2 regions of the Ornithinibacillus bavariensis genome follow, and region 2 is predicted to be linked to the other one. Evidence: a T-box and tRNA genes for the amino acid it is inferred to sense, from the RefSeq annotation. Region 2 holds a T-box; the other holds one or more tRNA genes.
The links. A T-box is a leader RNA that pairs with one kind of tRNA and senses whether it is charged. The one in region 2 lies ahead of leuS (leucine--tRNA ligase), so its partner is inferred to be a tRNA-Leu.

Region 1: it encodes a tRNA-Leu, which carries the amino acid that the T-box ahead of leuS (leucine--tRNA ligase) is inferred to sense. The anticodon was not compared.

What each region holds. Positions count from the first base shown of each region.
Region 1 covers NZ_JBNPWZ010000002.1:831-5,204, reverse strand. The annotation lists gene HNR27_RS03965 (ATP-grasp domain-containing protein) at 1-204, shown strand, start outside; gene HNR27_RS03960 (YheC/YheD family endospore coat-associated protein) at 315-1,367, shown strand; tRNA gene HNR27_RS03955 (tRNA-Leu) at 1,761-1,844, opposite strand; gene HNR27_RS03950 (hypothetical protein) at 1,931-2,407, opposite strand; gene HNR27_RS03945 (DUF3231 family protein) at 2,416-3,423, opposite strand; tRNA gene HNR27_RS03940 (tRNA-Cys) at 3,601-3,674, opposite strand; tRNA gene HNR27_RS03935 (tRNA-Gly) at 3,682-3,756, opposite strand; tRNA gene HNR27_RS03930 (tRNA-Gln) at 3,760-3,834, opposite strand; tRNA gene HNR27_RS03925 (tRNA-His) at 3,838-3,913, opposite strand; tRNA gene HNR27_RS03920 (tRNA-Trp) at 3,927-4,000, opposite strand; tRNA gene HNR27_RS03915 (tRNA-Tyr) at 4,033-4,116, opposite strand; tRNA gene HNR27_RS03910 (tRNA-Phe) at 4,139-4,214, opposite strand; tRNA gene HNR27_RS03905 (tRNA-Asp) at 4,255-4,331, opposite strand.
Region 2 covers NZ_JBNPWZ010000001.1:810,283-814,656, reverse strand. The annotation lists gene leuS (leucine--tRNA ligase) at 1-2,319, opposite strand, end outside; T-box leader at 2,363-2,576, opposite strand; gene HNR27_RS03850 (arginase family protein) at 2,659-3,471, opposite strand; gene mnmM (tRNA 5-(aminomethyl)-2-thiouridylate-methyltransferase MnmM) at 3,679-4,242, shown strand; gene HNR27_RS03840 (gamma carbonic anhydrase) at 4,256-4,374, shown strand, end outside.

The DNA of each region.
Region 1 (4,374 bases), on a different contig from region 2:
ACAGGTAAAGAACGAGCTTCTAATCTACCAGGTGTTCAAGAAGTTTATGTAAAGCCTAGGAAAGGTAGGTTGCTTACCCCGCCTATATCTATGGGACAACGATATGCATATATTATCGCAACAGGATATTCATCAATACAGGCCAAAAAGAATGCCAAAACTGCTGCAAAAGAAATAAAGTTTCATTTAAAACCTGTTGAATAATAGAAATAAACCATAGATGAATAGGATGTTATTTATTTTTATCTTAATGGATGCACTGTTTTGTTAAGCAACTTTTTAGGATAGTTGAAAATATCATCGGAGGAATGCAGATGATCACAATAGGTATGCTACATTACCGGAAAGATCCGCAAACTGTTTTTAAAACATACGCATATGCAGCCGCAGCAAAAATGGAGGGAGTAGATTTTTTCTACTTTTCTCCAGGAAAAGTAGATTTAAATAGAAGGCGTATTAATGGATTATTTTATGAAAATGGTGTATGGGTAGAACGTAAAACCAGATATCCAGACGTTATATACAATGCAGGAGGGACACTAACCGCAAATCAAGACCGTATAGTAGATGCTTTAGAAAAAGAAATTCCTTTTACAAGTCACCCCATTGGAGATAAAATGAGCGTTTATTATCGAATCAAAAAAGGGAAAATCTTTGAAAATTATTTAATACCTTCCGAGGAATTTGAAGAAGTTAACTTGGCCCTTTCATACATCGATAAATATAACGCTATCATCGTTAAACCTCTTTCAGGAGCTAAAGGTGAAGGTGTTCATTATATAGAAAAAATTCAAGATGAATATCTACTAATTGATTCAGGAACAAAACACGTATTATCAGAAGGGCAACTTGAGAATTGGTTAGATGATATTTTATTAGAAGATAGGACCTATTTAGTACAACCTTTCATTCAATCGAAAACTAAGCAAGGGCAATCATATGATATTCGCCTACATGTACAAAAAAATGGTGAAGGAAAATGGACATTAACAACGATGTATCCTCGCATTGCTAGCAAAGGAATTGTGTCAAATGTAAGTAGCGGGGGCTACACAAGTGTAATCACTTCTTTTTTACAGGAACAATTTGATGAGAACTACTACGATATCAAGCGTTATTTAGAAGTATTTGCTGTACAATTTTCAACACATTTTGATAGTTTATACGATCAACCATTAGACGAACTTGGAATCGATATAGGGATTGATCAACATAATAAGATTTGGATTTATGAAGTGAATTGGCGCCCAGGTCAACCTATATTATTTTATTTGGAAATGGATGTAGCGAAAAGAATGATTCAATATGCGACTTACCTGGCCAAAGAAGCAAAAAAGAAAAGAAAGAAAATTGAGATAAGAATATAACTACTACTCCTTGAAACTATTAAAGTACTAGAATAACAGATAAGGTCATTATCGAAGGTCGCGGAGATACCCAAGATGTGTAAAAGGGTTAGTAATTCACATTACTTGGGCTAATTGAATAAATCCATCATTTAATGAATAAATAACTCGATTAGACATGAGATAAAAAGTGGTGAAAATAAATTAAGTTGTTTAAGATTCTACCTTTTACAAATTATATAAAAAGGCTCAAGAAAATTGGTGTATCAACCCTCTTGAGCCTTTTTACATTTATTAAAACACATCATTTTCTATTATATACTTAGAAAATAGAAAAGAGCTCATAAAACCTTTAACATCAAGGATTATGAGCTTAATCAACTATTTCTTTCGCAACTAAATTTAACCTGAAGATACCGGTGGTCGGGGTCGAACCGACACGTCCCAAGGGACACGGGATTTTGAGTCCCGCGCGTCTGCCAATTCCGCCACACCGGCATGTGCCATATTTGACTGACAAGTAATAATATAGCACGGAATAGGTGAACTAGTCAATGACAAAGTTTTGGAAATATCTAAAGCACCTATATACCGGTATGGCTTTTTTTCGACTTTAATACTATGAGTTGAATAACTTTTCCAATAAAAAAACCTAAAATCAAAGATAGAATAGGTAGCCAAATCACTCCAAAATATATTCCATTAATATTGAATACTGGTGAGTACACCACACCTATGGTGCCAATAAATGCTGAGAATACGAAGGGTAAAAAGGAATAAGACGATGTCCCTCCCCCCGCATCCCGATAAGCATCCCAGATTGCGAATAAATACAAACATGGATAAAACATTAACCATTGAAAGTCTGTGTTTACAATGGATTCTTGCATATTACCATAAAAGCTAGGAAGAATTGCATAATTTAGTCCTGATTTTACATTCACAATAAATTCTAGAATGATTAATACAGTTCCTTTTACAATCTTCCCATTTAAATACTGTCCAAAACCTGGTAAAGCAATACTCCAAAATATCACTTCAGCTCTTTTATCTCTGGCCATTACATTTCCTACCCATCTCCTAATGCATCCCTATCTGTTGCTCTTGGAGGTTGTTCTAGCCATCCATTATCAATCATTAGATTTGCCCCATCTTCTGAGTACTTTAGAATCTCGCTACTCAACCGAATAAAGTGGGTAGAAAGATCTCTTCTCATGCTTCCTGCTAAAGCAATACCATAATGACCTAAACTAACCGAGATTAATGCGGCTGTATGATACATAATTAGTTTATCTGAGAATACGTAAGCGGTAGAATTTGTTACTTCAGAGGCCCAAGACATAGGTGTTGGAAGATTGTCTTCATTTAATATTGAATTAAATACTTCCAAATGCTTAGAGGCAATTTGTTTACCTCTCATCGTATAATTTTTAACTTCTTTTGACTTCGCAATTTGAGAAAATGCAATCATCGTAGAAGCTCCTAATACATTTCGCTGTATGTTTGCATATATACTAGCAATTTCCATAGCAGTTAAAGGACGTCTTTCACCAAACCAACCAGTTAAAAAGGATTGTTTTTTTACATACTCTGACTTTTCTGGTGGCTGAATATAAGGACCTCGTACATAAGTACCTTTTTCAAGCATCAAATTTTTGGCTATTCGATGCAATTTATTTGTTTCTGCAAAACAAGTAGAAAAATATTCATAGACATCTTCTCTTGCGACAAAGCCTAATGCAGTGCCATACGTATTCATACCAATGGCAGCAAAGTCACGCATATAATTTAATATATAGCTATCTGAAAAAATTCTTGGTGCATGAACATCTACATCTTCATTTTCATTAAAGCCAATTGGAATTGGAAATTTCTCTTTTTCAAATAATACTTTTAACTTTTTTAGATGAGTTTCACATATGTTCAGTCCGAATTGAACTACTTCTTTAACATTAGGATCCTCTGTGCAATTCATAAAATATTTTAAGACACAAGCAGATTGACTATCGTTCATATATGCATTCCAAATATGTGAAATTTCTACAGAAGTTAATCGCGGATTATGTTCTATTTCCATGGTTTCACCTCCAAATACTTAAACTAATGATAGTATCCCCTAAAAAGTAAATATATTACAGTACATGAAACTTATTTGTAACAGGACAATAAAAAAACTCTTTTGTTTGAATTGCCATAAAAATAGCAACTTAAACAAAAGAGTTTAAAAAGATAGTACAAATTAGAAAGGTAAATTTGGAGGCGGTAACCGGATTTGAACCGGTGATAAAGGTTTTGCAGACCTCTGCCTTACCACTTGGCTATACCGCCATTTATATGGAGCGGAAGACGGGATTCGAACCCGCGACCCCCACCTTGGCAAGGTGGTGTTCTACCACTGAACTACTTCCGCGCTTGGCTGGGCTACTAGGATTCGAACCTAGGAATGACGGGACCAAAACCCGTTGCCTTACCGCTTGGCTATAGCCCAATATGGGGCGATCGGTGGGAATCGAACCCACGAGTGCCGGAGCCACAATCCGGTGCGTTAACCACTTCGCCACGACCGCCATTATATAAAAATGGCAGGGGTAGTAGGAATCGAACCCACATCAAAGGTTTTGGAGACCTTCGTTTTACCATTAAACTATACCCCTACTGTATAAAATATGACTATAAAATTTTAAAATGGTGGAGGGGGGCAGATTCGAACTGCCGAACCCGAAGGAGCGGATTTACAGTCCGCCGCGTTTAGCCACTTCGCTACCCCTCCATAAAAAAGAAAAAGACATAAATGGTGGCTCGGGACGGAATCGAACCGCCGACACATGGATTTTCAGTCCATTGCTCTACCGACTGAGCTACCGAGCCGTTATGTTTGTTATAGATAAGTTTAAGTTTTTTGTGAAAATGGCGGTCCGGACGGGACTCGAACCCGCGACCTCCTGCGTGACAGGCAGGCATTCTAACCAACTGAACTACCGGACCACTTTTTATCATATTACTGATATTCAACTTTTACATAAGTGAA
Region 2 (4,374 bases):
AAGTGCCAATTTCTCAAGTTCTTCCTTAGAAATGTCTTTTGCGACTTTCAATTTAGAACGAACTTTTCCTAATACTTGAATAACTATTTCAATTTCATTTTCTACCAATTTAGAGGCGTCATACGTTGGCCAAGCTTCATAGCTAATAGTTCCTTCGTGGCCAAGATGACTCCATAGTTCCTCCGCAATATGAGGAGCAACAGGGGAAAGCATCTTCACAAAGCCTTCAACATATTTCTTAGAAAGCTTTTCAGCTTTGTATCCTTCATTAATGAACACCATCATTTGTGAAATTCCAGTATTGAAGTGTAGATGTTCAAAGTCCTCGGTTACCTTTTTAACTGTTTCATGATATACCTTTTCTAGTTCAGTACTTTCTTCATCTACTATTTTATTAGATAGGCTCCCATCCTCATTAATGAATAAACGCCATACTCTATCAAGGAAACGTCTTGCTCCATCAAGTCCATTGGTAGACCATGCAACAGATGCATCTAGTGGACCCATGAACATTTCATAAAGTCGAAGTGTATCAGCTCCATGAGATGCGATAATATCATCAGGATTCACAACATTTCCTTTTGATTTACTCATTTTCTCGTTACCTTCACCTAGAATCATTCCCTGATTGAAAAGCTTCATAAATGGTTCTTTAGTCGGAACTACACCAATATCGTACAAGAACTTGTGCCAAAAACGGGCATATAGTAGGTGAAGTACTGCATGCTCTGCTCCACCAATATAAATATCAATTGGTAGCCATTTTTTCAATAGCTCTGGATCAGCTAATTTTTCTGAATTATTTGGGTCAATATAACGTAAGAAATACCAGCAGCTACCCGCCCATTGTGGCATTGTATTCGTCTCACGGCGACCTTTCATTCCGGTTTTAGGATCGACCACATTAACCCAATCACTATTAGCTAATGGGGATTCACCTGTACCAGATGGTTTAATCTCCGTCATGACTGGAAGTTCTAATGGTAACTCTTCTTCAGGCACCGTAGTCATACTACCATCTTCCCAATGGATAATTGGTATTGGCTCGCCCCAGTAACGTTGTCTAGAGAATAACCAGTCACGCAAACGATATGTCACTTTTTTCGTTCCTAAACCTTTATCTTCAAGCCAAGCATTCATTTTAGCAATAGCATCTTCTTTATTTAACCCGTTTAAGAAGTCAGAGTTAACATGTTCACCATCTCCGGTATAGGCTTCATTTGCGACATCGCCACCAGCTACCACTTCAATGATTGGTATGTCAAATTTACTAGCAAATTCATAGTCACGTTCATCATGAGCGGGTACAGCCATAATGGCACCTGTGCCATAAGACATTAAAACATAATCAGCTATCCATATAGGCATTTTTGCCTGATTAACTGGGTTAATGGCATAAGCACCACTAAATACTCCTGTTTTATCTTTAGCAAGATCTGTTCTTTCTAAATCCGATTTGGTTTGAACTTCATTCAAATAGCTCTGTACCGCATTCTTTTGATCTGCGGTTGTAATCTCTTTTACCAAAGGATGTTCTGGAGCAAGAACAGCATATGTTGCACCGAATAAAGTATCTGGTCGTGTTGTAAATACTGTAAAGGCTTTATCATGCCCTTCTATGTTAAAGGTTATTTCTGCTCCTTCAGAACGACCAATCCAGTTACGCTGCATATCCTTGATGCTTTCCGGCCAATCCAACTCCTCCAAATCCTCAAGTAACCGATCAGCATATGCAGTAATTTTTAGTACCCATTGTTTCATTGGTTTACGAATTACTGGATGACCCCCACGCTCACTTTTCCCATCAATTACTTCTTCATTTGCTAGCACAGTTCCTAGAGCTGGACACCAGTTAACAGCTACTTCATCAATGTAAGCCAATCCTTTTTCATAAAGCTTTGTAAATATCCACTGTGTCCACTTATAATAATTCGGATCTGTTGTACTAATTTCTCTGTCCCAATCATAAGAAAAACCTAGCTCCTGAATTTGCCTTTTAAAGGTATTAATATTCTTTTGCGTAAACTCAGCTGGGCTATTTCCTGTATCTAGTGCATACTGTTCAGCCGGAAGTCCAAAAGCGTCCCACCCCATAGGATGAAGTACTTCGTAACCTTGCATCCGCTTCATTCTAGACAGTATATCGGTAGCAGTATAACCTTCTGGGTGACCAACATGAAGGCCTGCTCCCGATGGATATGGGAACATGTCTAATGCATAAAATTTTTCCTTATTGGATGAAGTATTTGTCTTGAAGGTTTTATTTTCAAGCCAGTATTTTTGCCATTTCTTTTCAATTTCATGATGGTTAAAGCTCATCATTTTCCCTCCTTTTTTAAAATAAAAAAAGCCCCTCATCCCAATAAGGGACGAGAAGCTGTTATTCCCGCGGTACCACCCAAATTAACGAATCAATCGCTCACTTGTATCCGTAACGTGGATGTACGTCAAAAGCTACTAATGGTTCACTTTTGCAGCCTTGAAGGCGAGTTCGTAAATAATCAGGGGCAATTTACACCAACCATTGCCTCTCTTTACCTGAAATCAATACTACTACTCCTTCGCATTGCTTTTCAATATTTAAATTGAATTGTAATGAATACTATTAGCTTTGTCAAGATATTCCTTTTTTATAATTTATCTTTTGTACGATTACCATTACACTTTCATGCTATCCTTGGATAAGGGATTCGATGCAATCTCGCTCATCCGCTCATAAATTTGTTTAAGGATATAAGAATTTGCCTGATTATTCTTATACACTGCATTCGTCGTCTCTAATAGAAAATCCTTCGTAGGATTCACTGGGTATTCTCCACAAATATCCACACCTGCTATCTCCTTACAAGCAATAAGCTCCGTTACCAGCTTCATGAGCTGGTTAAGGCGCAGGGTCCCTTGATCCCAACCAGTTAGGGCATCTTCCATATCCAACACATCCTTATCTATACTGATGTAAATGGTTTTTGTCGGGATATTTTTTTTTATCGCTTTCATTATAGCTGCTAGATTGGTGTGAAGTGATTGTTCCGTATAAATAACCACTTTTTCGTCAAACGCGTTAGGGATGTGTTGATATGCTTCCTCACTTACACCAAGGATGTAGACCTTTTTCAGCAAAGGAAGCGTCTTGAGAGATTCCAGTAGCCATGATCCACATGATATCAAATCCGGACTAGGTGCAGGTAATGTATCTGTATGGTGATCAAATAAAATTAGTGTGTACGGCTGACAAATTTTAGATTGCAGTAAATAGGAGATATAATGATAGTTACCACTACCTAAATAATATACGCTGCTTTCTTGATAATCGTTTAGTTTATCAGCAATATTCAATAGGGTACTCTTCTCGCAGAATAAACTAACATTTTGCATAACATTAAAATCAATCCAATTGTAGGAGCCTTCATGATAGAAAGATTGTCTCTTGTATGCCCCATCAAAGTCCAACAAGGATACAATACTTTTCACTTTCATTCCCCCTATTTGATTGTTCATTGTTTCACAAAATTTAATCAATAAATAGAATATTATTAATATTAATATAACATAACACTAGGAAATCTCTAGCTTGAACACATCAAGAATAATATGATTTCATCCTATAATGCCAATAATTTACGATTACATTTATCCATGCTATGCTTAAATAGATTTGATTTATTAAAGGAGATCGCAATGAAAAGCATATTAAAATATTCTCATCACCTATTAGAAGAAATTATTCAGCCAGGTGAAACAGTTATAGATGCCACCTGTGGTAATGGTAATGATACTTTATTTTTAAGTAAACTTGTTGGAGAAAATGGTGAAGTTATTGCCTTTGATATTCAAGAGAAAGCTATTAATAATACGGATCAATTATTAATTGAAAATAATTGCACGAATGTTTCCCTTGTTTTAGACAGCCATGCTAATATGGAAAACTATTTATCAAAGGATTTAGCAGGAAAAATAGGCGGTGCTATTTTTAATCTCGGTTATTTACCGAAAAGTGATAAGTCCATTATTACAAAAGGTGAATCTACAATAAAGGCTATTCAATCTGTTTTACCTTATTTAAAACCAAATGGACGTATCATCCTTGTTGTTTACTACGGACATGACGGTGGAGAAAACGAAAAAAATTCAATACTAAAGTATGTTATTTCACTAGACCAGAAAAAGTTTGATGTCCTACGATATGGTTTTATAAATCAGAAAAATAATCCACCGTTTATCATTGCTATTCAAAAAAAATAGAGGAGGATCATTAATGATACACCATTATAAAAATATCTCACCAACTATCCATCCTACTGCATTTATCGCCAAAGATGCGGTCGTAGTCGGAGATGTTACCATTGGAGAGGAATCCAGTGTTTGGTTTAAAAC